3 regions of the Thermovenabulum sp. genome follow, and region 2 is predicted to be linked to each of the others. Evidence: riboswitches for the same ligand, from Rfam matches in the RefSeq annotation. Region 2 holds a riboswitch; each other region holds the start of a gene.
The links. A riboswitch is a leader RNA that binds a small molecule or an ion and turns the genes downstream of it on or off. The one in region 2 is predicted to bind thiamine pyrophosphate.

Region 1 (10,666 bases), on a different contig from region 2:
TCTTTTACCTGTCCCGGATAAAATCAGTGATGCGGAAAGCAGAAATTACACAAAAAAATATTGTTATGAAATACTGAAAAAAATTAAGGAAAGTCTGCCGGATATAACTTTAATAATTGCTATTGGAAGATTTTACAGAAATATCACTGAAATATATAAAAGCTACCAGGATGCACGAAAAGCATTAATGATAGGTAATGTTTTGCAAAAATACAATGAAGTGATTCATTTTGAGGATCTGGGTATATTCAGGTTGCTATATCAAAATGCCGAGGAGGATGAATTAATAAAATTTTACAATGAATATATAGACCCTATCGTCAAGTATGATGAAAAACACGGAACTGAACTTTTAAAGACCTTAGAAGCATATTTTAAATGCAACGGCAACTTAAAACAAATTTCTAAAGATTTATATACTCATTATAATACTATTATTTACAGAATACAAAGAATTCAGGAAATCCTGGGAGTAAACCTGGAAAACTCAAGGGATAGATTGAATTTGGAAGTAGCTCTGCAGATCTATAAAATTTTAGACAGAAAACAAATAAGCGATAACCCTCGTTGAAAAGTTATCGAGGGTTATCGCTTTTTATATTTTTAAATTATTTAATCTGCTAAAATTAAAAGGATCAGTATTAAGAAAATCAAAAAAGCTTTTCTATCGTTAAAGCAATTAGGCATATTTTCACCTCCGTATCTTTTTTCCACTTTTATAATATTCATTACTACTTTTTTTGATACGTCGTATGGTCTGGATTTTCCTTATATTACAAGAAGGATTTTTGATTTTTTTATTGAATATTAATGTATTGTGTTAAAATACAAGAAATGAAAGGAAATGATGCAATGGATAATAAAATTTTAGGAAAAGCAGGTGAAGATTACGCGAAGAAATATTTAATCAGTAAAAACTTTATTATTTTGGCTACAAACTATAGATGTAAATTTGGAGAAATAGATATTGTAGCAAAGGATAAAGAAAACAATATTGTATTTTTTGAGGTAAAAGCAAGAAATTCGGATAATTTTGGGAGAGGGTTCGAAGCGGTGGATTTTTTTAAACAGCAAAGAATAAGAAAAACAGCACTAATTTTTTTAGGTGAGAATAAGCAATATTTTAATTCTATAAGATTTGATGTGATCGATATTTTGGTCAGCAAAGGGAAAACTCTCGATCTATTGCATTTTGAAAACGCCTTTTGATGAATAAAATAATTTTTTATCCGGTAAATAAGTCGATATTTCTCAAGGGAATATCGGCTTTATATTTTTTGGATAATGTTTATTGTGGTTAAAAGATTTTTTTGAAGAATAATGATATTTAATAATTTAATATAAATTATTATTGTAACAAAAATTATTTTGTAAATTTTTATAGGGCATATATTGAATAAATACACATTATTTTGTATAATTATAAATCATATTTTTTACAATTTTTTGAGGAGGTATTCAAAATGTTTTCACCTCACGATGTAATTCCAACCCTTGAAAAGTATATTTTGGTGGATGGTTATCCCTTAATAGTTGATTTGGAAAATTCTTTTGGAAGCTACATTGTGGATGCCAGAGATGGAACGGAATATTTAGATTTTTATACCTTCTTTGCCTCATCCCCGCTGGGTTTAAACCATCCAAAACTTGCCAACGAGGAATTTAAAGAGAGAGTCTTCAGAGCTGCTGTCAATAAAGTGGCTAATTCGGATATGTATACGGTGGAAATGGCTCAGTTTGTAAAAACCTTTATGGAGTTTGCCGCACCGGAAAGTTTCAAACATCTTTTTTTAATTGACACCGGCACCCTGGCGGTAGAAAACGCATTAAAGGTGGCTATGGACTGGAAGGTAAGGAAAAACATTGATAAAGGTTATAAAGAAAGCGCTCAGAAGGGAACCAAGGTTATACACTTTAAGGAGGCCTTTCACGGAAGGTCGGGTTATACCCTTTCCCTTACAAATATTTTTGATCCGAAAAAGATTATGTATTTTACCAAATTTAACGATTGGCCCAGGATAACAAATCCCAAGATAGTCTGGCCTTTAGAAAAGCACTTAGATGAAGTGAAAAGGGCAGAGGAAGAGGCAATAAACCAGATCAAAAAAGCTATTGCCGACAACCCCGATGATATATGTGCCATTATAATTGAAACCATCCAGGGAGAGGGAGGAGACAACCATTTTAGACCGGAGTTTTTCAGGGCACTGAGGGAGATATGCGATGAGAACGAGATAATGCTAATATTCGATGAAGTGCAGTGTGGTATGGGAATAACCGGTAAAATGTGGGCATTTCAGCATTACGGAGTGGAGCCGGATATATTTGCTTTTGGTAAAAAGTCACAGGTATGCGGCATATTATCCACGAGGAGGGTGGATGAGGTAGAGAGGAACTGTTTTGTAGAAAGCAGCCGTATAAACTCCACCTGGGGCGGGAACATAGTGGATATGGTGCGCTCTACCAGGATTCTTGAGATAATAAAAGAGGACGATGTACTTGGCCATGTAAACGAGGTATCCAAGATACTGCATAAATATTTACATGCTTTAGAAGACGAATTTCCCGAGCTGGTGGGGAACGTAAGGTATAAAGGGTTAATGGCGGCCTTTGATTTTCCCGATCAGGAACTGAGGGGTAAATTTTTGAAATATTGTTTTGAAGAGCGGATGCTGGTATTGCCGACGGGTGTAAAGGGAGTAAGGTTCAGGCCGATTCTAACGGTAACGGAAGAAGATTTGACGGAAGGGTATAACCGCATGAAGAAGGCTTTAATGAGGATAGAGAAAGAAAATGCATAAACGGGGCTAAAACGCCCCGTTTTACTTTATTCTCCCGGATAAATCATAAGGTTGGGTCTTGTTATATTTTCATTTTCAACTTTAGTAGCTTTATTTTCCTGGGGGAAAATTTCACCAGAAAATTCCATATTGTAACCTAAATCCTGGGGTTTTATGAAATACTTGTCCAGAGCCTTATCCTTTTTTTTAAGCATTTTGAATACCAATTTATATCCCTCCATTTAATAATAATTACCTTTTCTTTTATTATTTTTTGAAAATGACGGATATTATTCAAAATTTGAGAAGAAAGTTCTCATAAAATTACACCTTGATAAAGCCGATTTTTTTTTGTAAATTAATTATCAAGTAATTTAAAAAAGGGGTAATGAAAAATGGAACTAAAAGATAATGATAGTAAAGAGGTTTACGATATATTTCTTGCCATTGAATGCTTAGTTGTTTATAAAAATATTTCAAAAGACCCTGTAATTAAAATTTTTAGCCAGATTTTAAAAATGCTTCTAAACGATGATAATCTTCTTGAAGCTTTTGAAAAATACCATGAATTTATAGGACGTCTGGTAGAAGAAAAAGAAAAGAATAACACATGTTTTTCAGGAAATATATGGCAGGAGTACATATTGGAACTCATTTTGAGGGATGAGAACTGTTTCAGTAAACAATGCGAGTCACTTGAATTTGAAAGTATAAGCGATTACCTTAAAGACATGGTAATCCATGATTTACAGTGTTTAAAAAAGTTGTACGAATTAGATATTAACATGATTAAAAATTTATTAATGGAAAAATTACAATTAGGTTACATAGTATCTTTACCCGATTTTATAGACATGGGATTAAAAAATGAATATCCTTATCCTGAATATTATTTTATTGAAAAAGAAAGTATAAAAGATAAATTACATAATTCAGATAATTGGAAGAAAAATATTAGGGATCTGGCTTGTTTTTATAAAAAGGTGGGCTGTGGGAATTTCGGTAGATACTGGGCTTTTAAATGGATACAAACAGAGAATGGCGGGAGATTGGAAGGAATTGCGGTTCCAGATCCTGTTAAACTTCACGAAATTATAGGTTATGAAGAGCAAAAGAAGGAAGTTTACAGGAATACGAAACAGTTTGTGAAGGGGTTTAAAGCAAATAATGTATTGCTTTACGGTGATCGAGGTACGGGAAAATCTTCTACAGTTAAAGCCCTTATTCATGAATTTGGGAAGGATGGACTTAGAATTGTTGAGGTTTTGAAAGATCAATTAAATTACCTGCCCGAAATTATATCTCAGCTGAAAAATAGACCTCAACGTTTTATCATTTTTATTGACGACCTGTCTTTTGAAGAATTTGAGACAGATTATAAATATCTAAAATCGATACTTGAAGGAAGCCTGGAATCTACTCCTGGTAATGTGATAATTTATGCCACATCAAATAGACGCCATTTAATTAGAGAATTTTTTAGTGATCAACGGGAAGAAGAAAAAAGGGCAAATGAAACGTTAGAAGAAAAATTGTCCTTATCCGATCGATTTGGAATAACAGTCTTATTTAATGCTCCGAATCAGGAAGATTACTTAAAAATCGTTGAAGGAATTGCTAAAAATAGAGGTCTTTCCATCGATTCCGAAGTATTAAGGAAAATGGCTTTACAATGGGAGTTGTGGAACAATCAGCGGTCGGGAAGAACCGCAAAACAATTTATTGACGACTTAATGGGAAGAATGGGGATAAAAAATTAAAGAAGGAATTTTATTTTTTTTATTGAAATAGTCAATTGTAATTTTAATTTCCGAGGAGGACATATGATATCAAAATTGAAAAGCTCCACAATTTATGGTATCGAAAGCTTTGTAGTAGAGGTAGAAGTGGATTTATCCAATGGGCTACCGTGTCTGGATATTGTAGGCCTGCCCGATACAGCGGTTAGAGAATCAAAGGAAAGAGTTAGGGCGGCTATAAAAAATCAGGGTTTTGAGTTTCCGATTAAGCGAATTACAGTAAACCTTGCACCTGCGGATATAAAAAAAGAAGGTCCGCAATTTGATCTTCCAATAGCCATTGGCATCCTTGCGGCAAATAAAAAGGTAAAAGAAGATTCTATCTCGAGCTACCTGGTGGTAGGAGAACTTTCCTTAGATGGATTTGTAAGGCCTGTAAATGGGATATTGCCCATGGCCATAAAGGCCAAGGAAGAAGGGTTGAAAGGGATTATACTGCCCTTTGAAAATAAAAGGGAAGCGGAAGTGATTAAAGGAATAGAGATAATACCTGTAAATACTTTAAAAGATGCAATAGATTTTTTAAATGGAGAACTGAAAATAGAGAATAAAATCGAGGAAACAAATGAAAATATACCGGTTTATGATGTGGATTTTTCAGAAGTAAAAGGGCAAGAAGGGGTAAAAAGGGCAATTGAAATTGCAGCAGCCGGCCATCACAACTTATTGATGATAGGGCCACCGGGTACCGGAAAAACGATGATTGCTCGGAGAGTTCCCACTGTTCTTCCTGAACTTACTCAGGAAGAATCCCTTGAACTTACTAAAATTTACAGTATTTCCGGACTTTTGCCCAGGAATAGCTCTTTAATTAGAAAAAGGCCATTCAGGGCACCCCATCACAGTATTACCCCAGTGGGGATGATAGGAGGAGGGAGGGTCCCAAAACCGGGGGAAGTTACCCTCTGTCATTACGGGGTGCTATTTCTTGATGAAATTCCTGAATTTGATAGAGAAGTATTGGAGCTATTAAGACAACCAATGGAAGACGGTTGTGTTTCCATTGTGAGAAATAATGCTAAAATAATATTTCCATCCAAATTTATGTTAATTGCAGCAATGAATCCTTGTCCGTGCGGTTATTACCTTGACCCTTTCCATGAGTGTTCGTGCAATCCAGGGAAAATCCAGAAATATCTCGGAAAAATAAAAGGGCCTTTGCTGGACAGAATAGACCTGCAAATTGAAGTAGCTTCTGTGAAATTCTCAGATTTTGAAGATACAAAAACTACCGACTCCTTTACTATTAGAAAAAGAGTGGAAAATGCAAGATACATTCAAATTGAAAGATATAAAAATCACGGGATTTTATATAATTCAGAATTGAGTGGTGCTTTAATTAATAAATTCTGTTCAATTGGAAAAACAGAAAAACTTCTTTTAAAAGAAGCTTTTGAAAAATTAAAATTAAGTGCAAGGGCTTTAAACAGGATATTAAAAGTATCCCGTACCATAGCTGATTTAGAGGGAGAAGAAAGAATAAGTGAAAGGCATATTGCTGAAGCATTACAATACAGAAACTTAGAAAAATACTATGGGCTATAGTTTTCGGAGGTGGTATTTTGACCTATCCAAGGGTAGAAATAAATTTATCTTTGATAAAAAAGAATGCGATGAATATCGTAGAACTGTGTAACAAATACGGTATAGAAGTGATGGGAATCACAAAAGGCGTATGTGCTTTAGAACCTGTAGTGCGAACGATGATCGAAGGCGGAGTAAAAAAACTGGGGGATTCACGTATAAAAAATATTGTAAAATTAAAGAGTTATGGTGTAAATTTACCTGTATACCTTATTCGGATTCCCATGCCCTCCGAAATAAACGATGTAGTAAATTTTGCGGATGGTAGTTTTAATTCGGAATTTGAAGCAATAAAATTAATTTCTCAAAAAGCAGTTACAAATGGTAAAGTACATAAAATTATATTAATGGTTGATGTAGGGGATTTAAGGGAAGGAGTCATGCCTGAAGATGTTAAAGACTTAGTAGGAAAGATTTTAGAACTTCCCGGAATAGAATTTGAGGGAATAGGTACCAATGTGGGGTGTTATGGAGGAGTACTCCCTTCAATAGAAAATACCTCAATTTTGGTGGAAATAGCTGAGGAATTGGAAAAATGTTATGGAATTCGAGTAAAAACCATTTCGGGAGGTAATACCGCTACTTTAAAAATGGTTGAAGAAGGGATTTTACCCCGCCGCATTAATCAATTAAGGATTGGTGAAGCTATTCTTTTAGGTACGGATTCAACAAACTTTCGAAAGATCCCTAACACTTATCAGAATACGGTGATCCTTAAAACGCAAGTAATAGAGGTCAAAATAAAGCCTTCAAAGCCTATTGGAGAAATAGGAAGGGATGCTTTTGGTAACATTCCTGTTTTCGAGGATAAAGGACCCATGAAAAGAGCAATAGTAGCTCTGGGAAAACAGGATTGCAGGATAGAAGGATTAATTCCAGATGAGGATCATATAAATATCCTCGGGGCCAGCAGTGATCACCTTATTCTTGATGTAACAAATTCACTTAAAGAAATAAGAGTTGGGTCAATAATTGATTTCAAAATGAATTATGGCACAATGTTAGGACTTATGACCTCCCCTTATGTTGAAAAAATTATGGTATAGTTTAACTTTCTAAAAATTAATAAAAGATATCTTTGGGAGGAATTTATATGCTAAATGAAATATGGGAAAAAATAGATTCGGAAGTGGAGCTTAATAAGGAAGAACTCTGCTATATTCTTTCTTTAGAAGACCCGGAAAAGTTAGAAATTCTTTATCAGAAAGCTGATAAAATAAGAAAAAAGTATGTCGGAGATGAGGTTCATCTTAGAGGACTGATTGAGTTTTCAAATTATTGCAGGAATAATTGCCTTTATTGCGGAATACGCAGGGATAATAAGAAAGTTAAACGTTATCGCATGGAGATTGATGAAATTTTTGAAACCGTATTATTGGCTTCAAGATTGGGTTATAAAACTGTTGTGCTGCAATCGGGGGAAGATATGTACTATACTCTGAATAAGCTTACAGAACTTATAAAAAGGATAAAAGATAATATAGATATTGCCATTACGCTAAGCATCGGTGAACGTTCTTATGAAGAGTATGAAAAACTTTATGAGGCGGGAGCTGATAGATATTTAATGAGATTTGAGACATCAAATCCCGAGCTTTATGCTAAGCTTCATCCGGATTCAAGCTTTGAAAATCGTATTAATATTTTGAAGTGGCTAAAACAAATAGGATACCAAACTGGTTCGGGAATAATGATAGGATTACCCGGTCAAACCATTGAAGACCTGGCTGAGGATATATTAATGTTTAAAAAACTTGATCTTGATATGATAGGGGTAGGTCCTTATATTTGTCACCCCGATACACCTCTTGCAGGCAATCCCAGTGGTACTGCCGAGATGACCCTCAAAGTAATTGCTTTGACAAGGATAGTAACGAAAAATACTCATATCCCGGCTACTACAGCTCTTGCTACTTTGAGACCGGAGGATGGCAGGGAAAAAGCTCTGATGGCTGGTGCAAACGTTATTATGCCCAATGTAACTCCTATGAAATACCGGGAACATTATACTTTATATCCCAACAAAATTTGTATAAATGAAAGTGCACAGCAGTGCAATTTGTGTATAAAAAGAAGAATTTACTCCATAGGAAGGGTAATAGGAACTGATTACGGACATTCTTTAAAAAAACGAGAAAATAGTTGAATGTCAAAAAAGGCTATTTTAGTGCATTGACAGCAGGATTATTTCAGGATAAAATATCAAAAAAGAATAGTAGACTACCGGGGGTGCTGCTTAAGCGGCTGAGACGGGAAATTTTTCCCGAACCCTTGAACCTGTTTGGGTAATGCCAGCGGAGGGAAGGTAGTAAAAGCATAAATCGTACCGCTGGGTACGATTTTTTATTTGTTCTACAATTTCAAAATAATTAAATAAATCATAAAAAAACGGAGGTATGAAAATGATTTCCGGGATTTTAAAAAAAGTCAGGGAAAATAAACCCCTTATACACCATATTACTAATATGGTGACCGTGAATGACTGTGCAAATGTTACACTGGCAGTGGGAGCACTACCTGTTATGGCTCATGCCCTTGAAGAAGTAGAGGATATGGTAATGGCTGCTTCGTGTTTAGTCCTCAATATAGGTACACTTACGAAAGAGCAGGTAGAAGCGATGATAAAAGCTGGAAAAAAAGCGAATCAGATGGGAATCCCCGTTGTGCTTGATCCTGTAGGAGCAGGAGCAACACCTTTACGGACGGAAAGCACCTGGAGAATACTGAACGAAGTGAAAGTTTCCGTAATAAAAGGTAATAGTGCAGAAATAGGTACCCTTGCCGGTGCAGGAGGAGAAATAAGGGGTGTGGAAGCGGTAAAAAGTAGTGAAAATCTTTTGCCTGCTTCTAAGGAACTGGCCAAAAGATTGAATACTATAATTGTGGTTTCAGGTGCCACAGATATAGTTACAGATGGAGAAAGAATAGCCCTTGTTAATAATGGTCACTATTTAATGGGCACGATTACTGGTACGGGATGCATGTTAACGTCGGTTATTGGGAGTTTTTGTGGAGTAGAAAAAGATTATTTTAGAGCTACCGTTGCAGCTTTAGTAGTTTTTGGCATTAGCGGTGAACTTGCGGCAAAAAAATCTAATATTTACGGTCCGGCAAGTTTCAAAATAAATTTTTTTGATGAACTTTATAATATAACTGAAGAAAAGATAATCGAAGGTTCAAAATATAAGGTAGAATAATAAAAAGTTTTACCTTATACAAAAACCAATGATGCCGCGCCTATTGCACCTGCATCTTTATCCAATTTGGCTTTTACGATTTCAAGGTGTTTAAGGTTAGTAGGTAGAGATCTTTCTTCAACGGTACGCATCATCTTTGAATAAAACATATCCCAGCATTGAGTAAGCCCGCCTCCGATGGCAATGAGCCCGGGATTGAAGATATTTATCAGATTAGCAAGCCCCACACCAAGATAATATCCTTCATTCTCCACGAGGGTTAAAGCAAAATTATCACCTTCTCTTGCGGCAGAAAAAACGTGTTCTGCATTAATTTCTTCATTTCGGGCTTTTTCAATTATTTTTGTTTTTATCCCTGATAAAATTCCTTCTTTGGCGAACCTTGCCAAAGCAGTGCCCGAAGCATAGGCTTCCCAGCATCCCGAGTTTCCGCATTCGCATATAGGACCTTCGAAATTAATAGTCATATGGCCTGCCTCTCCAGCATTTCCTCCTATACCTTTGAAGAGCTTACCATCAATAAAGATTCCAGCTCCTATACCTGTGCTTATTGTTATGTAAATAAAATTTTTAACTCCCTTTCCGGCTCCGAATAAAAATTCTCCAAGAGCCGCTGAATTGGCATCATTTTCTACAATTATTTTTGTATTAAATTCCCGGGCCATAATTGAACATAATGAGATATCCTTCCATCCGGGAAGGTTTGGCGGATTCTGAATGATTCCCTTTTCTACGTCTATAGGACCGGGAACTCCTATACCTATTCCTGCAATTTCATTCAATGATAAATTTATTTGACTTAGAACATCATAAACACTTTTTTTCATTCTTGAAATTACTTTTTCGGGCCCTTCTTTTGCTAAAGTGGGCACCTCAACCTTGGCAAAAATATTACCGTTATTATCGATAATACAGGTAGCAATTTTTGTGCCTCCAAGGTCAATACCCAAAGAAAAATTTTTCATAATTTTTTCACCTTCTATTAGAAAATTTTATAATATTATGTTTTAATAATAGAAATATTTTAGTATAAAATTTACTTTAAATTTCTTTAAAAAATGATAAAATAAATATTCGAAATAGGATAAACCTAATATTAAAATCAGGAGTAGGATATCGAAATGAACGGTATAAGAAATCCTTTTGAAGCTTTTAAATCTAAGAATTTTAAATATTTTTGGATGGGACAGTGCATTTCTCTTATTGGTACCTGGCTCCAGAATACTGCGCTTTCTTGGCTTGTTTTAACGTTAACGAATTCTGCCTTTTTGGTGGGGCTATTTAATGCGGTTCAATTTACACCCCA
Region 2 (10,666 bases):
ACACATTTCCGACAGGGTAGGAGTAATGTATTTAGGTAAATTAATTGAGCTCTCAGAAAGTGAAGAAATTTATAAAAATCCATTGCATCCTTATACTCAGGCATTAATTTCAGCTATACCTATACCGGACCCCAAAGTAAGAAAGAAAAAGATATTATTGGAAGGCGATATACCAAGCCCGATAAATCCGCCAAAAGGATGCCGTTTCAATACTCGTTGCAGGTTTGTAAAAGAAATATGTAAAGTCAAAGAACCCATATTAAAAGAAATTTTACCCAATCATTTTGCTGCTTGCCATCTTTACACAGAGCAAGAATAAACAAAAAAAGAGGAAGGATACTACTTCTTCATAAAATAATCATAAATATTTTTTGAAACCTCTCCAATAGTTTTTCTTGCTAAATTATTACTTTCAGCATTATATGTCAGCATAGAAAAAATATAATCATTCTTATTCAAAAATACAATGCCAACATCGTGATCAATTCCTTCTAATTCACCGGTTTTATGTGCAATTTCTACCGTATCGGGTATAAAAAGCCTCATCATAGAGTTGTCTAATTGGGCTTTAAGAATAGTTAGCATCAGATTCGAATACTTTATATCGATTAAAATACCTCTGTACATCATTTCTAATAGAATAGAAATATCTTTTGCAGTAGTATAATTTTCCAAGCCATTTTTTCTCGCTTCATAATCCATCATTTTTCTTTGCAATACAGTATTTTGCAATCCAATACTCTTTATAAATGTATTAACATTATCCATACCTACCATATCAATTAAAATGTTAGTAGCAGTATTATCGCTTTGTATAATCATTAATGTAATTAAATCTTTTAATGTAAAAAGATCAGTATCCAATAAGGAAAGGATACTAAAGGGCACTTTATCTTTTTGTTTAATTTTAATTTTTTCTTCAAGTTTCAATATCTTTTCGTTTACTTGTTTAAAAATTACAACCATTATAGGGATTTTTATAAGGCTTGCGCTGGGAATCACTTTATTTTCATCATAACATATAACTTCTCCGGTAAACAGGTTTTTAACAAATAGGCTATATTTTATTTTGGTAATATCGATTTTATGAAGTATAGAAACAGACATTAAAAAAACACTCCTTTTTTAAAAGTTAAAATAAAATACCTTCATTTTTTAATTTTAAATTATTTCTTACTCAAAAAATATAATATTTTTATCTATTTTATCATTCGTTTTTCGAAAAACCTAGTTAAAAACTAAAAATTTTTAATATACATTTTTAAATCAATATCAGTCAAATATCTTCTTAAAAAGCCTCGAAAATATTATTTTGTAAACATAATGTATATTATCGGACGTTTTTTTTTATAAAATATCACCCCTCCCTCTCTCCCTTCTGGTTTTATATCCTATATTCTTTGTCAACTTTTCGAACACCAGTTTAAAAAAAATAAAAACAATGTTATAATTAATCAGATAGAATTTTTATTATTTACGATTATAATTATACTTATTTTTATCGATTGGAGTGATATTTTTGCAGAAAGATTTAACACCCCGTCAGAAACAAATTCTCGAATATATTTACGACTTTGTTAGAACTAAAGGTTACCCTCCTTCTGTCAGAGAAATATGTGCGGCTACTAATTTACGTTCTACAGCTACCGTTCACGGTTATCTTGTTCAATTAGAAAAAAAAGGCTACCTTTCAAGAGACCCTCAGAAACCAAGAGCTATTGATGTAATCGATAAAAAGGCATTAAACAATCAAGTTGTAGATGTACCCTTGATTGGCAAAGTTACGGCAGGTCAACCTATTCTAGCAGAAGAAAATATAGAAGAAATATATTCCCTCTCAAAAGAACTTCTTCATGATTCTAATGTATTCATGCTTAAAGTTCAAGGAGATAGCATGATTGAAGCAGGTATAATGAATGGAGACTACGTATTTGTTAAAGTTACAAATACAGCAGAAAATGGTGATATAGTAGTTGCATTAATAGAGGACAAAGCAACAGTAAAAAGATTTTATAAAGAAGACAATTTTATAAGGTTGCAACCGGAGAATCCATATATGCAACCTATTATTGTTAAAGATGTAAAGATTTTGGGTAAAGTTATTGGTCTATTTAGAAAATATTAAAATAACATAGAGGTTTATGGAAATTCAATAAGATTTTTTTCATTTAAATTTTGTAATGCACATAATATGCCTAATTTAATATGATAAAAGCTTGTCCCTCCTTGTACATATACAACATAGGGTTCTCTAATCGGAGCATCGGCACTTAATTCGATTGAAGCCCCCTGTACAAAGCTACCTCCTGCCATTATGACCTGGTGATTATATCCCGGCATATCCCATGGTTCTGGCGTTACATGTGAATCCACAGGTCCAACCTTTTGTAGACCTTTACAAAACTCAATCAATGTTTCTTTGTTTTTTAACAATATAGCGGTTACAATATCGCTTCTTTTTTCTTCTTTTTTTGGAAACACTTCAAATCCCAATTTTTCAAATAAACATGAAATAAAGAGTGCGCCTTTTTTTGCCTCACTTACCACTTTAGGAGCATAAAAAAGACCCTGGATAATTAATCGATTGGGCAAAATTGATGGGCCACAATTTTTCCCTATCCCCGGTGCAAAGAGCTTATAAGAACATAATTCAACTAAATTCTTTTTTCCCGTAATATATCCACCTGTAGGTGTAATACCCCCTCCAGGATTTTTTATTAATGAACCCGCACACAAATCAGCGCCGACTTCCGTAGGTTCAATTTCTTCAACAAATTCTCCGTAACAATTATCTACCAAGCATATAATTTTTTCATTTATGTTTTTTATAAATTTAATAATCTTTCCTATCTCAAGAACAGATAGCGAGGGTCTCAAGCTGTATCCTCTACTTCTTTGGATTAAAACCATTTTAGTGTTTTTATTAATATTCTTTTTTATTGATTCAAAATCGATTTCCCCATTTCTAAAATCTATTTTTTTAAACTTTATATTGAAATCCTTTAAAGATCCATTATTTTCTCCTTCTATAACATCTTTTAAAGTATCGTAAGGTTCACCGGTTACGGATATAAGTTCATCTCCAGGCCTTAAAATCCCAAAAAGACATATAGTTAATGCATGGGTTCCTGAAATTATTTGAGGTCTTACCAATGCATCTTCAGAACGAAATACACTTTTATAGATCTTTTCTACCATTTCCCTTCCCAAGTCATTATATCCATATCCGGTTGATTCTACCAAGCAATAATCGGATAGCTCATTTTTTACCATTGCATTAATAACCTTATATTGATTATATTCCTCCGTTCTATCAATTTCCAAAAAACTTTCCTTCAATTCCTCAATTACTTCCTGAGAAATTTTAATTATTTTTTCATCTATATTAAAATGCTCTTTAATAAACTCTATGGGTTCGTTGTGCAATTTTATCTAAACCTCCTGATTTTTTTCTAACATTTTATCACTCTCTATTAAGTCTTGCAACTTCGAATTACAAACAGGGCAATAGCCTTTATTCCATAATTCTTCCTTTAATTTAATCAAATATATTTTTTCAATTTCCAATGAATTTTCTTTTTTGCCTAATTTTTTACCAATTATAAACCCTATTGAAAAAAAAGAGAAATAATAAATTAATGCTTTTAAAATATTATTAGCCACCATTATATATATCCCCTACCCTTCTTTATTACTTATAAAGTCATTATTACTAAAATCATAATTCCGGACAAAAAATAAAATAATACTTAAACAAATATATGAAAAAAATGTTTTCAAATAATCTAAATATAAAGATATTAACACACATAATATAAAAACCATTAAACACTCTGCTTTGCCTATTTTCCATGCAAATCCCTTCTTAAACGGTTTATCTTTTTCATAATCTATATAATCATCCAATAGTTGAACACTGGCTATTAAAAATATAGATGAAGACATCTCTTTTACCCCAAACATAAAAATTCCAATAAGTAAAACCACAATTATTTCAGCACGAAAAGTTATACCTAAATTCGATTTTTCATCAACGTTGTAAAGCATTCCTGTGATATACGAAGACATAAAAATGCTTATACTGTAGTTAAAGTCAGCTATAACGGCTATGGCAAATAATAAAAGCGAATAAGGTAATATCCCCTTTTTCAATAAATGCGATAAATTTTTACTATTTGTCAAATTATCTTTATCTTCATCCAAATAGTCATCCATAAGTTTTATAACGATACCTATAAAAAGTAATGATAAAAATTTTTTAAGTAAATTAAATAGAGCTAATAACAAAAGATTTCACCTCTTTAAAACCTTTTTTGTATTTCGCAGAAATAGGTATTACCAAATTACCCCTGAATAAAATTCTTATTTTTTCGAAATTTTCTTTACCTTCCGGTAAATCTATTTTATTCGCTAAAATACAATATCCCTTTTTTATTTCAGCAAATTTCGCTATTGTAAAATCAATGTCACTTAGAGAATTAGGTAAATTTTTATCAATAGCCGAAGAATCAATAATATGTAATATAATATCCGTTTGCTGTATTAACTGCAATGTATAAGCAATACCCTTTCTGATATCCTTTTCAGGATGAATGTTATCTATAAATCCAACTGTATCAATAAATTTTACAGTTTTTTTTCCCTTATTTAATGGAACGTTTATAATAATGGAATATATTTGTCTTGTCTTATGAATATTATTATCTACCAACTCCTCAAGTGCTTTTTTTATGGAATACCTCTTTATCATTTTTAAACCATCAAGAGAACTTACTTCAAATTCCAATTCTTTTATTCCCAAAAATTCCGCAAAGTTAATTAAAAAGAGGGTTTTTCCCACATTGGGTTTTCCTATTATCGTTAGTTGTTTCAAAATATCCCCCCTTTCAACAACCAATGTATTTTTATATATTCTTATTCTTATATGTCTTTTTAAATTCATATTAAAAATAGAAAATAAAAAAAGCGCGGTTATTCATTACCTCGCTTATAATTTTCACATAAGTCTTTTAGTGTTATTGATTGAGCTGTATTTAAAATATTATCGTTTATTTTTTTCCATACGTTTCTTGTCACGCATCTATCTTTATTATCACAATAACTAATACCTTCATTTAAACAATCCACAAGAGTAATGGATCCTTCCAGAACAGATAAGATATCGGCTACGGTTATTTCTTCGGGGTTTCTAGATAAAATATATCCTCCTTGAGACCCTCGAATGCTTTTTACCAGATTTGCATTTTTAAGTAATGTGATAATTTGCTCTAAATAATTTTCAGATATTTTTTCTTCTTCCGCAATTTTGCTCAAAGGCACCGCACCCTGATTATAATATAGTGCCAATTTAACCATTGCTCTTAGACCATACCGAGATCTTGTTGATAACCTCAAAGAAATTACCTCCCGTCTTTTAAAAAAGGTATGTTAAAAAATACCTGATTTCCTATAGAAATAGTATTTTTTTATTTTAAATTTACCACATGTTTTTAGAATTAGTCAATTTTAATGTCAATTCTATAATCAGTATTATTTATTTACAATTAGTATTGTTTATATTAAAATAGTTTAAAATTAAAAAAATTTATTATACTGTCTTATTGTTCACCTTAGGAGGGTAATCATGGATTACAAAAATTTACTGGAAGTAATTTTAACCAATCTCGATGAAGGAATTATAGTAGTAGATAAAAATGCTAACGTTACCTTTTTTAATGAACCTGCTACGGAAATAGCCGGTCTTGACCCCGGTAAAGCCCTCGGCAAGAATATATTAGAACTTTTCCCTGATCTTACAGAAAAGACCAGTACTTTTTATAATGTATTAAAAAATAAAAGGCCTTTAATTGATTATGTACAAACTTATACAAATATAAAAGGCAAAAAGGTTACAATAGTAACTTCCACAATGCCAATCATACAAAATGGCGAACTTATAGGTGCGGTGGAAATATACAGAGATATAACAAATTTAAAAGATTTAGCCGAAAAGATTGTTTCACTCCAAAAAGAGTTATATTATAAATCTAAAAACCCTGAAAAATATAACGGCAACGGAACTATTTATACTTTTGAAGATATTATCGGAAAAAGTAAGATAATCGAGGAGTTAAAAAATAAAGCATACAAGGTTGCAAATAGCGATTCTCCCATTTTCATTTATGGCGAAACGGGTGTGGGGAAGGAACTTTTTGTTCAAGCTATTCACAATGCAAATATTAAACGTTGTAAAAAACCCTTTATTGCACAAAATTGCGCTGCTATACCGAGAACTCTATTGGAAAGTATTTTATTCGGTATTTCAGCAGGTAGCTTTACAGGAGCCAAAGAAAAAGCAGGATTATTCGAATTAGCTAATGAAGGTACATTATACTTAGACGAAATAAATTCAATGGATTTAGAACTTCAAGCTAAACTTTTAAGAGTTCTTCAGGATGGTTTTATAAGAAGAGTTGGTGGAGAAAAGGCTTTCAAAGTAGATGTAAGAATTACAGCATCATCCAATGAAGATCCCAAAATGCTAATTGAAAAAGGTTTATTAAGACAGGATCTTTTCTATAGACTTCATGTTATTTCTTTTTATATTCCCCCTTTAAGAGAAAGGAAAGAAGATATCCCTGTATTAATAGAGCACTTTCTAAACCATTTCAATAAAAAGTTAAATAAAAAAATAATAGGTATTAAAGAAGATGCTTTGACTTTGCTGGTAAACTATCAATGGCCCGGTAATGTGCGAGAGCTTAGATCGGTAATTGAAAATATTGCTAATTTTACTGATAATAGTCTAATATCAACTGATGATATTCCGGATTATATTAAAAGTTTAGCCAATACGTTAAATTATCAAAAATATTATATGGAGGTTCCTGAAAATATACAATCTTTAAAAGAAATGGTGGAAACTTTCGAAAAAAATTTGATAATTTGTACATTGCAAAAAGTTAATGGTAACCTTTCAAAAGCTTCAAGAATACTTAAAATACCCAAGCAAACCCTGCACAATAAAATAAAAAAATATAATATAAAAAAGAAAATAGATTTTTCATAACTTTTTTATAAAAAATCCGGGGTAATCCCCGGATTTTTTATACTTATTTATTTTTTATCCCTATTTATTCTTTCCTTCAACAGTAGCGTAGATGAAATCTGGATCAGATCCACTTGTAAAAGTTCTTACCAAGCCCTGGACATAATCTTTTTTAACCCATATCTTTTCCCTGAAATACAGCGGAATTACCACACCTTTTTCAAGCAGGTATTTTTCTGCTTCAAACATTACTTCATTTCTCTTTTTAAAATCCGATGTGGTTTTTGCAATCTGACATAATTCATTGTATTTTTCGTCAGTCCAACCACTATTTGTCATACCTTCACTTATAGTCCAGTAATCCAAATATGTCATCGGGTCATCGTAATCAGGTCCCCATCGTGTAATCATTACTTCGTAATCACCTTTTCTCATCCTCTGGAGCCTTTCTTTGAAAGTATAAGTTTTTATAGATACATTAATTCCCAGATTTCTAATCAACATATCCTGGATTGCCTCAATTCCTACTTTCGTACCAGAACTATCATCTACAGCTATTTCAATATTTATTTTTGAAGGATCACTGATATTTAATTCCTGCATTGCTTTATTTAGATATTCTTTTGCCTTTTGTACATCAGCTTTTGCTGGATAAAAATCATAAGGATATTCTTCTACAAATTTCTTCTCTAAACCGCTTAAAGTTGGTGGAATATGCCTTGTTGCAGGTTTTGATATGCCTTTAAATGCCATGTTTATATAATCTTCCCTATCAATTGCAAAACCGATTGCTTTTCTAAAGTTTTCATTGCCCAGCCATGGTTTATCTTCTTTTTTCATATTAAATCTTATGAAATATTCATAACTATCCATATAAGTCAGGGCTTTACCTTCGCTTTTTGCTTTATCTACGAGTACAGTTGGCACATCAGCAAAATCAAGCTCATTGTTTTCAAACATCTGGTATGCGGTATTTGGATCAGCAACAATTAAAATTCTAACCCTATCAAGCTTTATTTTATCTTTTGCCCAATAATTCGGGTTTTTCTCCAAAACAATTTCCTGTTCGTGTTTCCATTCCTTAATAATAAAGGGCCCGTTATATACCATTTTATCAGCGTCAGCAGCATATTTTTCACCGTATTTCTCTACCAATTCTTTTTTAGATGGCAAGAATGAGATAAAACCTAAAAGACTTTCAAAATATTTTACCGGCGCTCTTAGAGTAATCTGTAAAGTTTTTTCATCTAAAGCTTTTACTCCTATTTGATTCGGATCATTTATTTTACCGAGATTATAATCCTCTCCGTTTAATATGTAATACCCCTGAAAGGAATAACCGGATGCTACTTTTGGATCCAGTAATCTTTTTATGGAATATTCAAAGTCGTAAGCTGTTACCTTTGTCCCGTCACTCCATTTTGCATCTCTTAAATGAAAGGTATAAACTTTTTTATCCTCAGAAACCTCCCATTTCTCAGCCATACCAGGATATACTTTTCCATCGTAATACCTTACCAAACCTTCGAACACGGCATTTCCTACAATTATTGAATATTGGTCTGTAGCGAGCTGTGGATCAAGAGTGGGTGGTTCCGACGCAATTGAAAACACAAGCTCCTGTGCAGGTTTTGAAGAATTACTGGAACATCCCGCTAAAAAACCCGCAACCATAATAAAGATTAGCAGTAAAGCCGTTGTTTTTTTGAACATTAAAAAACCCCCTCTGCAAAAGTAATAAAAATTTAGTTAAAATTATATCACGATTCAACGATTTAAATCAATAAATGTTTTAATAAAAAAAAATAAATTTAAAAGATTTATTACTAATTTTTTTGTTAAAATTATCTAATATTCTTTAAAACCTTATTATACAGCACAAATCTTATTAAAACAAAAGTAATAATAAATTCCGGTAAAAGATAACTACCATTATATAATGCTGAATACAAATATACATTCATACCTTTTGGAGCATAAGATGCAAAAAATATAACACCGGATAAAAAGTGCGACACAAATCTACCAAAAATACCCAGAAATGACCCTAAAAAAACATTATTTCTAAATAAACCTGCCAGACCTAAAAGCCCAAATGCTAAAGGATAATCAAGGATTACTTGAACAGGATGAACTATATAGGGTTCAACGATTAACTGCAAAAAACCATAAGCGACTCCAGCACTCAAACCCGCGAAGGTCCCATGTCTTAAAGAAAATAAAATAATAGGAACTATACTTCCAAGGGTGACTGAGCCACCATAGGGGGCTTGAAATATTTTTACAAAACTCAATATGAGTGATATTGCTATCATTAATGCTCCTTCGATAAGTACAGTAAAATTTTTGTTTTTCATAAAAAATTCCTCCTTTAACTTAATAAAATTTTAATATAAAAATTTAATATAAAAATAAAAATACCTACCCGAATAGGTAGGCACTTTTATTTTTGATTCAGTGCTTCCCTACGCGGGAATTACCCCGATCAGGTTCATGGGGTCGAAGCATCAATGCTTCCTCTCAGCCCTACGGCTCCCCCAGCACATCAATTTTTTTTATTATAATTATATTATTCGATTTTTCACCATTATACTTAAAATAAAATATTTTTTCAATATCAATTTTGAACGATCAAATTAATTAATACATCAGCTTTAAATAATCCCCCTTCAACTTTTCCTATTATAATTATATCATCCCCTTCTTTAAAATAATCAGAAAACTTGCTAAGTGAAATTGTTCTATTGCCTTTTATTAATAAAGTATTTGTTCCATAATGAATTTCTCTTACTTCCGTACCTTTTTCATTCGTGATTTCTGCTATTATAACCATTATATCTTGATGTATGTATTTTATTTTACCTCTAAAAGCCAAAAGACTTTGCGTTGTAAAAACTTCAACGCTTTTTGCTTCTTCTCCTTCAACAATTGCTCTAATACTATAATCGGGTTTTAAATCATATACCGTAATATTTTTTTTATCTTTTAAAATATCTGTATCCGGAGTAATTACGATATTAACTTCTTCACCTTTTTCATTAAAAATAACTATTTTAGAATAATTTACAGAAGTATGAGAAATTTCTTTTATGGTGCCAGTGATCTCTTTTTTTACCGTCTTAGCCGAGATAGATACTATTCTGTTATATCTAATTACAATGGTCACTTCATCAGATATTTTTAAATCATTTAATTTGGATGTTATTCCATTTTTTATTACTTTTACTTGACTATCTACCTCATATTCCTTTAAATTACCCTCACTATCAATTACAGAAATCAGTGGAACCTTGTTTGCAAAATTAATGGATTTAATTACTCCAAAAATTGTTTTTTCCGCACTTTCTGCAATAATTCTTGTAACACTTCCATTTGTAATCGAGGCGATTACCATGTCTCCTCCCAGAAGCTCGTTAATGCTTGCAGGCTTATCATTTTTTATAGTTTCTATCAAATTGGAAAGTATGTAAGTCTCATTTTCTTTCGATAATGAATTTTCGATTATTATATATGAAGGTGAAACATTCGATACTATCCCTTTTAAAATACCTTTTACTTCTTTATTTTCCCCTGCAACTTCTATCCTCATGATTTTGCCGTTTGATACTGAAATTTTCACTTTTTTACCGATTAGATTCT
Region 3 (10,666 bases), on a different contig from region 2:
CGGATAATGTGGATACCGATGTGATTATCCCGGCAAGATTTTTAAATACTACGGACCCCAGGGAGCTTGCGGAGCATTGTATGGAAGATATATTCCCGGGTTTTTCTAAAAAAATTCAACCGGGAGATATAATAGTAGCCGGGAAAAATTTCGGGTGCGGGAGTTCGAGAGAACATGCCCCCATTGCTATTAAGGAAGCGGGTATTAGCTGTGTTATTGCAAAATCCTTTGCCAGGATTTTTTACAGGAATGCTATAAACATAGGCCTTCCCATATTGGAATCTTCGGAGGCGGTGGAAGGGATAAAAGCGGGGGAAGAGGTTATGGTGGATACCGATACCGGGGAAATAAAAAATATCACGAGCGGGGAAATATTCTACGCAAAACCCTTTCCCGGGTTTATAAATGATATAATTAAAGCCGGCGGACTACTGAACTTTGCAGGAGGAGGGCAAAAAAATGTATAATATAGCCCTCCTTCCCGGGGATGGTATTGGCCCGGAGGTTATAAACGAAGCTATAAAGGTTTTATATGCTGTCCAGGAAAGATTCGGCATTAAATTCAATTTCAAAGAAGGACTGGTAGGCGGAGCAGCTTTCGAGGCATTTGGAGTACCTCTTCCCGAGGAAACCCTTAATCTTGCGAAGGCTTCCGATGCGGTGCTTTTTGGGGCGGTGGGAGGCGCAAAGTGGGATAATTTGAAAAGAGAGCTCCGGCCGGAACAGGCAATCCTCAAATTGAGGAAGGAGCTAAATCTATTTGCCAACCTCAGGCCCGCTGTTTGTTATCGTTTTTTGGCGGATTCTTCTCCGCTGAAAAATAATATAATTAGTGGAAATCTGGATTTACTTATAGTGAGAGAATTAACCGGGGGGCTTTATTTCGGGACGCCTCGAGGGAGAGAAAATACAGGGCAAACGGTAAGGGCATTTGATACAATGGTTTATACAAGCGAAGAAGTAAAAAGGGTGGCCCGGGTTGCTTTTGAAGCAGCAAAAAGAAGGAGAAAAAAGGTAACTTCCGTAGATAAAGCCAATGTGCTTGAAACCTCAAAGTTGTGGAGAGAAGTTGTGGAAGAGGTAAGCAAAGAATATCCTGATGTGGAGCTTTCTCACATGTATGTGGATAACTGCGCCATGCAACTTGTATTAAATCCGGGACAGTTTGATGTTATTTTAACCGAGAACACTTTTGGGGATATCTTAAGTGATGAGGCATCGGTACTAACCGGTTCCATAGGTATGCTGCCATCGGCAAGCATAGGAGAAAAAGGGCCTTTTTTATACGAACCCTGCCACGGTTCGGCACCGGATATAGCGGGTAAAGGTATCGCAAACCCCATCGCCTGTATTTTGTCCGCGGCAATGATGCTGGAATACTCTTTTGATGAAAAGGAAGCGGCAAGGTGTATAAAAGATGCGGTAGAAAAAAGCTTAGAGCTGGGCTACAGGACTTACGACATTAAAGAAGGTGCAGGGAAGGTGTTAACAACCTCCGAAATGGGAGATGTTATTAAAAAGATTATTCTGGAGCTTTAAAAGGGAAAGAAGAATTTTTTAATATATTTTTTATAGTGGATTTTTACGAAAAAATAAGGTATAATTTTCGAAAAGCTGTAATAAAAATTTAATAAAATTTATAGGATACGTGCTGGGGGAGCCGAAAGGCTGAGAGGAAGCTTTAATGCTTCGACCCCTCGAACCTGACCGGGATAATGCCCGCGTAGGGAAGCACAGAGCTGAAAATTTGTGCCTACCTATTCGGGTAGGCACTTTTATTTTAAAAAGTAAAAAAATTTAAAGAAAAGGAGATGGCTTTTATGATGAAAAATATTACAAATCCTGTTTCAGATGAAAAAATTAGCAGATTGATTCTCAAAAGTTATTTTGAAGACCTCTACGATGCCGTTTCATCGGATGTAATTATTGCAGGTGCTGGGCCATCAGGTCTTTATTGTGCTATTCTACTTGCCCAAAAGGGATTCAAGGTAACAGTTTTGGATAAAAAACTTTCGCCCGGTGGAGGAATATGGGGAGGAGCAATGAGCTTTAACAGGGTGATTTTGCAAAAGGATGTGGAAGGAATTTTAAAAGAGTTAGAAATACCGTATAAGGAAGAGGAAAATGCGTTAATAGTATCTTCAATAAGTTTTGCCAGCAGTCTAATTGCAAAAACAACTTCCTTCAATAATATTAAAATCTTTAATTTAATTTCAGTAGTAGATTTATATTATATTGACGAAAAAATTTCAGGAGTTGTAGTTAATAATTCAGCAATAGAACTTCAAAAACTTCACGTTGATCCCATGGTGCTTGTTTCAAGGGCCGTTTTGGATGCCACAGGGCATGAGGCAGTACTGGTAAATCTTTATAATAAAAGAACTAAAGTCGATTTGGTGAACGAATTTTTTATGAATGCAGAAAAGGGAGAAGAGGATGTAATTAATAATACGAAAATGATAGCCCCGGGTCTTTTTGTTTCGGGAATGGCTGCAAATAATGTTTACGGCGGATACAGGATGGGGCCAATTTTCGGAGGAATGCTTTTATCGGGTAAGAAAGCGGCAAAATTGATTTCGGATTATTTAAATGCACACTAAAATAAAATTTTAAGGGGTGAAAAATTATGAAACTTGCTTTAACCATTGCTGGCTCCGATTCCGGCGGAGGGGCGGGAATTCAGGCGGATTTAAAAACCTTTTTCAGCCACGGAGTCTATGGGATGTCAGTAATTACGTCGGTTACCGCTCAAAATACCCTCGGGGTGCTGGGGGTGCAAAATATTTCAGAAGATATGGTCTATCTTCAGATGAAAGCGGTTTTTGAAGACTTATTCCCCGATGCGGTGAAAATTGGCATGGTTTCGACGAAGGAAATTATCGAAGCAATTTCTGAAGGCCTTGAAGAATACAAACCGGAGAAAATAATCCTGGACCCCGTGATGATTTCAAAATCCGGTCACAGGCTTTTAGAAAAAGATGCCATAAAAACTTTGATTGAAAAATTAGTACCGAAGGCTTTAATCATTACTCCCAACAGGGAAGAAGCAGAGGTAATTGCGGAAAGAAAAATAAAAAATATAGAGGAGATGAAAAAGGCTGCAAAGGATATTGCCAAATTGGGCTGCAGGACAGTTCTTATAAAAGGAGGGCATTTAGAGGGGAATAAGGCTATCGATATTTTATACTTAGGAGAAGAAAATTTCGTATTTTTTGAGGAAGAAAAAATTAATACAAAAAACACCCACGGCACCGGCTGCACGTTTTCGGCGGCCATTTGTGCCAATTTGGCAAAAGGTATGGATATAAAAAAAGCGGTGGCGTATGCTAAGCTTTATATTACCCGCGCAATAAAAACTTCGGGAAATATCGGAAGGGGATGGGGACCCGTAAACCATTTTTGCATTAGATTCAATAATTAATTTAAAAGAGGTGCTTTTGGCATGAAAAATGTGGATTACTCCCTGTATCTCGTAACCGATAGAACTTATCTAAAAGGCAGAAGTCTTTTTGATGCGGTGGAGGAAGCAATAAATGCAGGGGTTACCGTTGTACAGCTTAGAGAAAAAAATATCTCCGATAGGGAGTTTTATGAGATGGGACTAAAGTTAAGGGAAGTTACGAAGAAATACGGAGTGCCTTTGATAATAAACGATAGAGTGGATATAGCAATTGCTGTTGATGCTGATGGTGTGCATTTAGGGCAGGAGGAGTTACCTGCAAAAGTTGTGAGAGAAGTAATTGGTTATAAAAAAATAATAGGTGTTTCTGCTTCAAGCCTAAAAGAGGCTGAAGAGGCCTATAAATACGGTGCAGATTATATAGGCGTGGGTGCAATTTTTCCTACACCGTCAAAAAAAGACGCAAAATACGTTGGCTTGCAAACCTTGAAGGAAATTACAGAAAAAATACCTATTCCCATTTTAGCAATAGGTGGAATTTCTAAGGAAAATATTCAAGAAGTTCTAAAATACAACATAAAAGGTGTGTGCTGTATTTCAGCTATTTTAAAGGGAGATGTTTCTGAAAATGTAAGGTTCTTAAAGAATATAATAAAAAGAAACATGGGTTAATTATTTTAAAAATTGGAGGGGAAAAGATGACTCAGTTAGAAGCGGCCAAAAAGGGTATTATAACCGAAGCAATGAAGGAAGTAGCGGAAAAAGAAGGAATAAGTCCAGAAAAAGTAAGAGAGGGAGTAGCTACAGGTAAGATAGTAATTCCTTTTAATCCGAATCACAGGGGATTAAAACCGTGCGGAATAGGGAAGGGCCTTTCAACCAAGGTTAATGCAAATATAGGCACATCCGAAAAATACCCTTTTTTAGAATCGGAATTATCAAAAGCAATTGTCGCGGTAGAAGCCGGGGCAGATACGATAATGGATCTTTCTACCGGGGGGGATATCGGGGCAATAAGAAAGGTTATTCTTACAGAAGTCGATGTCCCTGTTGGGACGGTGCCGATTTATGAAGTGGGAGTTATGGCGCAAAATAAATACGGGAGTATCATAGACTTTACCGAAGAGGAACTTTTTGAAGTAATAGAAAAGCAGGCAGAAGAAGGTGTGGATTTTATGACCGTCCACTGCGGCCTTACCTTGGAGGCGGTGGAAAGGCTTCGCAGGGAGGGCAGGATAACGGACATAGTAAGCAGGGGCGGTTCCTTCATAACCGCCTGGATGCTTAAAAACGAAAAACAAAATCCCCTGTATGAACACTTTGACAGGCTACTTGAAATAGCGAAAAAATACGATGTTACTTTGAGTTTGGGAGACGGCTTAAGGCCGGGATGCCTTGCCGATGCTACCGATAGGGCGCAAATTCAGGAGCTTTTAATACTTGGGGAGCTGGTACAGGAAGCGGTAAAACAGGGAGTGCAGGTGATGGTGGAAGGACCCGGACATGTGCCCCTTGACCAGATCGAGGCCAATATTCGGCTTCAAAAAAGGCTCTGCCATGAAGCACCCTTTTACGTCTTGGGGCCTCTTGTGACCGATATTGCTGCGGGTTACGACCACATCGCTGCTGCAATAGGAGGGGCTTTAGCTGCTTGGGCGGGGGCTGATTTTCTCTGCTATGTAACTCCAGCAGAGCACTTAGGACTGCCTGATGAGGAAGATGTAAGGATTGGGGTTATTGCATCTAAAATTGCGGCTCATGCGGCGGATATAGTAAAAGGCATTCCGGGTGCATGGGAAAGGGATTTAAAAATGGCAAAAGCTCGAAAAAACCTTGATTGGGAAGAACAAATTAAGCTTTCAATAGACCCAAAAAAGGCAAGAAAATACAGGCAAGAGAGAAATTCATCGGATGTAAAGACCTGTACTATGTGCGGCAAGTTTTGTGCCATGGATATAATTGCAAAGTACCTTAATAAGGATAAGAGCAATTGTTAAGAAAAAGGCTTTCGGGATTTAGTCCGAAAGCCTTTTATAAAGGTTATTTTTTTAAAAAGAATTTTATTTCAGCACAAAAAATCAAGTTTTTCAAACTTATGAACTATTTTTTAAAGGAAATCATATTCTAATAGTAAAATAAATTGAAATAAAGGATTTAAGGAGTGATAATAGATGTCGATGCCGGTAATACCCGAGAGAGATTTTGAAGAAAGTGTAATAGATATATTGGAGTCAATAGCCTTAGAAGAAGCTGCTCTTGCCCATATACTAAATGCTGAAGGTGAAAAAATACAGAAGGTAACGGAAAAAGTATCAAATCCTGGGGACCTAATAAAATTACAAAAAAGCGTTAAGGAAATTTTACAAATGATCATAAAAAAAGAAATGCTGCTGCAGTTCAAATTTGAAAAAGTCGTTGATTTGCTGGAAATGATGGAAGAAGATTGCCCAAAACCTGGCCCCGGGCACGGACACAAACACGGTCATATCCGGGATAATGATAATTAAAATTTAACGGTGAATAGATGAATCTGTGAAATGCCAAAGGCTTTTTCACAAAAAAGCCTTTGGCATAATATTTTATTACTGAACAATTCAAAGGAGGGTCAATATGAAAGTTAGTGGAAATAATATAAATCCAATTCCGTTAAATCCCAGGTTATTGATAATGCCGGGGTTCTCGGAACGTCAGATACTGGAACACTATGAGGTTTTGTATTTAGGCTATGTAAACAAGATAAATGAAATAAGAGACCTGCTTTTAACCGCAGACAGGGCAAAAGCCAATTCCACCTACAGTGAATTCCGCGGGCTGAAGAAAGCCGAGACCTATGCCATCGATGGTGTAATCCTTCACGAGCTGTACTTTGAAAACCTGGGTGGGTCGGGAGAGATCCGTCAAGGGGAACTATTAAGGCTTATCGAGAGGGATTTTGGTTCTTTTAATACCTGGAGAGAGGATTTCATAACTACAGGAATTTCGGCAAGAGGCTGGGCAATCCTGGTATACGACCTCCGGGATGGAAGGCTTCATAATTATTTACTGGATGCCCATGACTATGGTGTAGTTCAAAACGCCATCGCTTTGCTGGTAATGGATGTATATGAGCATGCCTATTTTATAGATTACGGTACGAGAAAAGCTGACTATATAAAGGCATTTATTCAAAATGTGGATTGGAACATTGTAAATGACAGGTTAAAAAGAATCAGCTTTATACTGTACAATTTATAAAGCTTAATAATAAATTATTTGTTTTTAAGGATAATAAATTTTTAAATGAGAAATATTAAAATGAGGAGGTGATACTTGATGCGGGCTCTCTGGAGGGGTTCCATCAGTTTTGGGCTTGTAAACGTCCCTGTAAAAATGTATGCGGCTACCGAAAGAAAGAATCTGAGCTTCAGGCAAATACACAGGGAATGCGGCACTCCCATACGCTATGAAAAAGTATGCCCTTTTTGCAATCGAAAGGTAAAGGACGAGGAAATAGCCCGGGGTTACGAATACGAAAAGGGAAAATTTGTAGTTATTGAGGATAAGGACTTAGAGGCAATCCCCGATGAAACCGTGCGAACCATTGACATCGTTGATTTTGTTGACCTAAGAGAAATAGATCCGGTTTATTTTGATCATTCCTATTATCTTGGTCCTGAAGGAACCGGTCAGAAGGCTTATCTTTTACTCATTGAGGCTTTAAAAAAGACGGGGAAAATTGCAATAGCAAAGGTGATGATAAGGTCGAAATACAGCCTTGCGTGCCTGAGGCCTTTCGGTGAAAACTACTTAGTAATGGAAACCATGTTTTATCCCGATGAGGTAAGGGATGTCGGCGAGATAGAGCTTTCGCCCAATATAAAGCTGCATGAAAACGAAATAAAAATGGCGGTGCAGCTTATAAATTCTTTATCCACTCAGTTTATTCCTGAAAAGTACACCGATGAGTACAGAAAGGCTCTTCTTGAAATAATAAAGGCAAAAGTGGAAGGCCAGGAGGTAAAAATACCTGCTGCTAAGGAAGAAAAGGTGGTAGATCTGATGGAAGCCCTCAGAGCGAGCCTGGCATTGGTGGAAAAGGAAAAGGAAGGCAAGGAACGCACTTCTGGCCGCAGGAAAAAGAGGGCTACCTCATGAAACTAAATTTATCCGGCGAATTACCGGTTGCCTGAGATAGCCCTCTTCGGTGTAATCAAAGAATTCTACCTCCACACTTATAATGGGTGAAACCCAGACCGGCTTTTCTCCTTTTTGGACATCAGGGGGAAATGAAAAGGGGCAGATTTTTTCGACAGTGTTTGACAAAGCTTCAAATAAAAGCTTTTTTTCGATCTCGTCAAGGCCGCTCCCGGCTCTGCCAATAAACACAAGGTCGTTTTCTAACATTTGTCCCAAGAAAAGGGAACGGACTTTTTTACCTTCCGAAAGGAATCCGCCTATAAGGGCGGTTATCTGACGGCGGTTTTTTATTTTAAGCCATTTTTCGCTCTTTTTTCCAATCTCGTAGATGCTGTCCATCCTTTTTGCTACTATACCTTCCCAGCCTTTTTCCTTTATTACATCAAATAAGGCTTTTCCTTTGCCGGGAAAGGTATCGGTTACCACAACAGGGTCCGAAGAGTTCAGGGAGGATTTTAATATCTGGTCTCGTTGAAAAAAGGGTAAATGTATAAGGCTTTTTTCCTTCCAAAAGAGGATATCAAATACCACATAGGTGACGGGTATTCTTGACGCTAAATATTTTACGGTCCGGGGGTCTGAGGCTTTATCCCTTCTCATTAGCTGGTGAAAATTGGGTTTTCCATCTTTAATTGCTATGATTTCTCCATCTAATATTGCCCGCGTATTTTTCAGGGCTTCAGCAAGTGCATCCACCACTTCCGGGTAGCGTTCCGTACGCTTACTCTTTTTTCGGTTAAAAAGTTCAACCTTACCGTGAGAATGGGCAATTATCCTTGTGCCGTCCCACTTTACCTGAAAACCAAAATTTGTATCATCAAAAGGCTCAGGATAAGGTACCGGTTCCATCGGGATAAAGGGTATCCCCGGTATTATCATAGTTAATCACCATAATTATTGTGCCCATTTTATCATTTTTTACAATTTTAAGATCGGCAGGTGAGACCTTTGTCCATAGTAGTAGTAGAAGGCGAAAAATTAAAACTCAGCAATCTTTCAAAAAAGATGTGGCCTGATGAAAATATAACAAAGGCCGAATTTATAAATTATTACGTGAAAATAGCCCCCTTTTTATTACCCTACTTAAAAGATCGCCCGGTGGTCTTTACGCGCTATCCCGATGGAATAAAAGGCAAGGCTTTTTACCAAAAAAACATACCCGATTACGCACCCGAATGGTTAAAGACTTACGATGAAGTAAGCTTCAATAATGGTAGAAAAAAAATAATACGCTATGCGGTCCTGAATGATTTGAAAAGCCTCCTTTGGGCGGCCAATCAGGCAAGTCTCGAGATTCACCCCTGGCTTTCTCGTATTGAAACAATAGACTATCCGGACTTTGCCGTATTTGATTTAGATCCCATGGAAAATACAGGGTTTGAGGATGCCCGGCAATTAGCCTTAGCATTAAAAAATATATTTGATATGGAAGGGATTAAAGGTTTTCCAAAGACATCGGGGGCTACCGGAATTCAAATTTTTGTTCCCGTAAAACCGCAGTATACCTATAATGAGGTAAGAAATTTTGTGGAGTTTTTCTGCAGGGTTCTTGAAAAAACTTTTCCGGAAAAATCTACGACAAAGAGAAATGTGAAAAATCGAGAGGGTAAAGTCTATTTAGATTATCTTCAAAACGTAAAAGGTAAAACCCTTATAGCTCCGTATAGTCCAAGACCGCTCCCCGGTGCTCCCGTCTCGGCACCGGTTACATGGGAAGAGCTTGAAAAAGGCGTTTTACCTGATGCATTCAATATAAGAAACATGCCCGAAAGGCTAAAAAAAGTAGGGGACCTTTTTCAAGGGGTCTTAAAGGAGAAGCAAAAAATCGATAAGTGGATAGAAAAAATTTTTTAATTTTAAGATTTATATAGCCGTTAATAAAAAACGGTAATTTTTTTTTGAAAACATATTGCATAATTATTCAATAATATTTATAATTATAAATAATATAAGTGGGGGTGATTGTATGGGTATTAACATTTGCGTGGAAGAAACCATGCACGGGATAAAAAGAAAGGACCTCCTGGAGATCGGTGAGCTCAATAAAAAGGAAATATTAAAGATACTTTCTCTTTCAGAATCTATTAAAAAAAGGGGAAGGGACATTAATTATCAGCCATTAAAGGGTAAAACCTTAGCGATGATTTTTGAAAAAAATTCTACCAGGACAAGGGTTTCCTTTGAAGTGGCCATGTGGCAGCTGGGAGGTTACGGCCTTTACCTGAATAAAAGCGACCTTCAATTGGGGCGGGGAGAAACAATAGAAGACACCGCACGGGTTTTATCAAGATATGTGGATGGAATTATGATAAGAGCCTATTACCATGAAGATGTAAAAAAATTGGCAAGTTTTGCGAGCGTACCGGTAATAAACGGATTGACGGATTATGAACATCCCTGCCAGGCACTGGCAGACTTATTTACTATTTATGAAAAAAAGAGAAGGCTTTCGGGACTGAAATTGGCGTTCATAGGCGATGGCTGTAATAACATGGCAAATTCACTCATATTTGGATGTGCAAAAGTGGGCATGGACATTGCGGTGGCTTCTCCGAAAGGGTATCAGCCGGGGAAAGATGTTTTGAATAAAGCAAAAGAGGATTCACTGATGAACAATTCTAAAATCATCGTAACCGAAGATGTGATAGAAGCTGCTGAAAACGCGGATGTAATTTATACCGATGTATGGACCAGCATGGGGCAGGAAAGGGAGGCGGAGGAAAGGAAGAAGGTTTTTTCCGGATATCAGGTTAACGGGCAAATTTTGAAAAAGGCCAAAAAAGATGTAATAGTTATGCACTGTTTGCCGGCACACAGGGGGGAGGAAATCACTGATGAGGTGCTGGATGGCCCCAATTCTGTTGTGTTTGATCAGGCGGAAAATCGACTTCACGTCCAGAAGGCAATTCTCATTTCGCTGATGATCTAAAAATGTTTTTAAGGAGGAATGTAAAATGAAAAAGGTGGTCCTTGCTTATTCGGGAGGACTCGATACTTCGGTAGCAATAAAGTGGTTGAAAGAAAAATACGATTGTGAAGTGGTGGCTTTATGCGCAGACTTAGGGGAGGGTAAGGACTTAGAGTTTATTA

Region 1: linked by a shared signal. The riboswitch ahead of thiM (hydroxyethylthiazole kinase) and the one ahead of thiT (energy-coupled thiamine transporter ThiT) in region 2 are both predicted to bind thiamine pyrophosphate.
Region 3: linked by a shared signal. The riboswitch ahead of ACPLOV_RS00180 (sulfide-dependent adenosine diphosphate thiazole synthase) and the one ahead of thiT (energy-coupled thiamine transporter ThiT) in region 2 are both predicted to bind thiamine pyrophosphate.

Annotation. Positions count from the first base shown of each region.
Region 1 is NZ_JBNARB010000005.1:18,148-28,813, forward strand. Features, by position in the region: gene ACPLOV_RS03895 (PucR family transcriptional regulator) at 1-571, shown strand, start outside; gene ACPLOV_RS03900 (YraN family protein) at 853-1,209, shown strand; gene lat (L-lysine 6-transaminase) at 1,464-2,801, shown strand; gene ACPLOV_RS03910 (hypothetical protein) at 2,828-3,007, opposite strand; gene ACPLOV_RS03915 (ATP-binding protein) at 3,176-4,540, shown strand; gene ACPLOV_RS03920 (YifB family Mg chelatase-like AAA ATPase) at 4,604-6,124, shown strand; gene ACPLOV_RS03925 (alanine/ornithine racemase family PLP-dependent enzyme) at 6,142-7,209, shown strand; gene hydE ([FeFe] hydrogenase H-cluster radical SAM maturase HydE) at 7,257-8,309, shown strand; TPP riboswitch at 8,379-8,484, shown strand; gene thiM (hydroxyethylthiazole kinase) at 8,566-9,360, shown strand; gene ACPLOV_RS03940 (ROK family protein) at 9,375-10,325, opposite strand; gene ACPLOV_RS03945 (MFS transporter) at 10,482-10,666, shown strand, end outside.
Region 2 is NZ_JBNARB010000020.1:18,034-28,699, forward strand. Features, by position in the region: gene ACPLOV_RS09565 (ABC transporter ATP-binding protein) at 1-319, shown strand, start outside; gene ACPLOV_RS09570 (serine hydrolase) at 340-1,107, opposite strand; gene lexA (transcriptional repressor LexA) at 1,520-2,125, shown strand; gene ACPLOV_RS09580 (aminotransferase class I/II-fold pyridoxal phosphate-dependent enzyme) at 2,140-3,426, opposite strand; gene ACPLOV_RS09585 (hypothetical protein) at 3,433-3,666, opposite strand; gene ACPLOV_RS09590 (hypothetical protein) at 3,679-4,287, opposite strand; gene ACPLOV_RS09595 (GTPase) at 4,268-4,942, opposite strand; gene ACPLOV_RS09600 (RrF2 family transcriptional regulator) at 4,972-5,394, opposite strand; gene ACPLOV_RS09605 (sigma-54 interaction domain-containing protein) at 5,624-7,048, shown strand; gene ACPLOV_RS09610 (peptide ABC transporter substrate-binding protein) at 7,109-8,740, opposite strand; gene thiT (energy-coupled thiamine transporter ThiT) at 8,872-9,384, opposite strand; TPP riboswitch at 9,473-9,576, opposite strand; gene ACPLOV_RS09620 (S-layer homology domain-containing protein) at 9,645-10,666, opposite strand, start outside.
Region 3 is NZ_JBNARB010000001.1:34,367-45,032, forward strand. Features, by position in the region: gene leuD (3-isopropylmalate dehydratase small subunit) at 1-467, shown strand, start outside; gene leuB (3-isopropylmalate dehydrogenase) at 460-1,539, shown strand; TPP riboswitch at 1,644-1,747, shown strand; gene ACPLOV_RS00180 (sulfide-dependent adenosine diphosphate thiazole synthase) at 1,821-2,600, shown strand; gene thiD (bifunctional hydroxymethylpyrimidine kinase/phosphomethylpyrimidine kinase) at 2,627-3,421, shown strand; gene thiE (thiamine phosphate synthase) at 3,452-4,072, shown strand; gene thiC (phosphomethylpyrimidine synthase ThiC) at 4,099-5,397, shown strand; gene ACPLOV_RS00200 (hypothetical protein) at 5,572-5,907, shown strand; gene ACPLOV_RS00205 (superoxide dismutase) at 6,011-6,634, shown strand; gene ACPLOV_RS00210 (Ku protein) at 6,713-7,534, shown strand; gene ACPLOV_RS00215 (DNA ligase) at 7,529-8,455, opposite strand; gene ligD (non-homologous end-joining DNA ligase) at 8,525-9,430, shown strand; gene argF (ornithine carbamoyltransferase) at 9,543-10,505, shown strand; gene ACPLOV_RS00230 (argininosuccinate synthase) at 10,531-10,666, shown strand, end outside.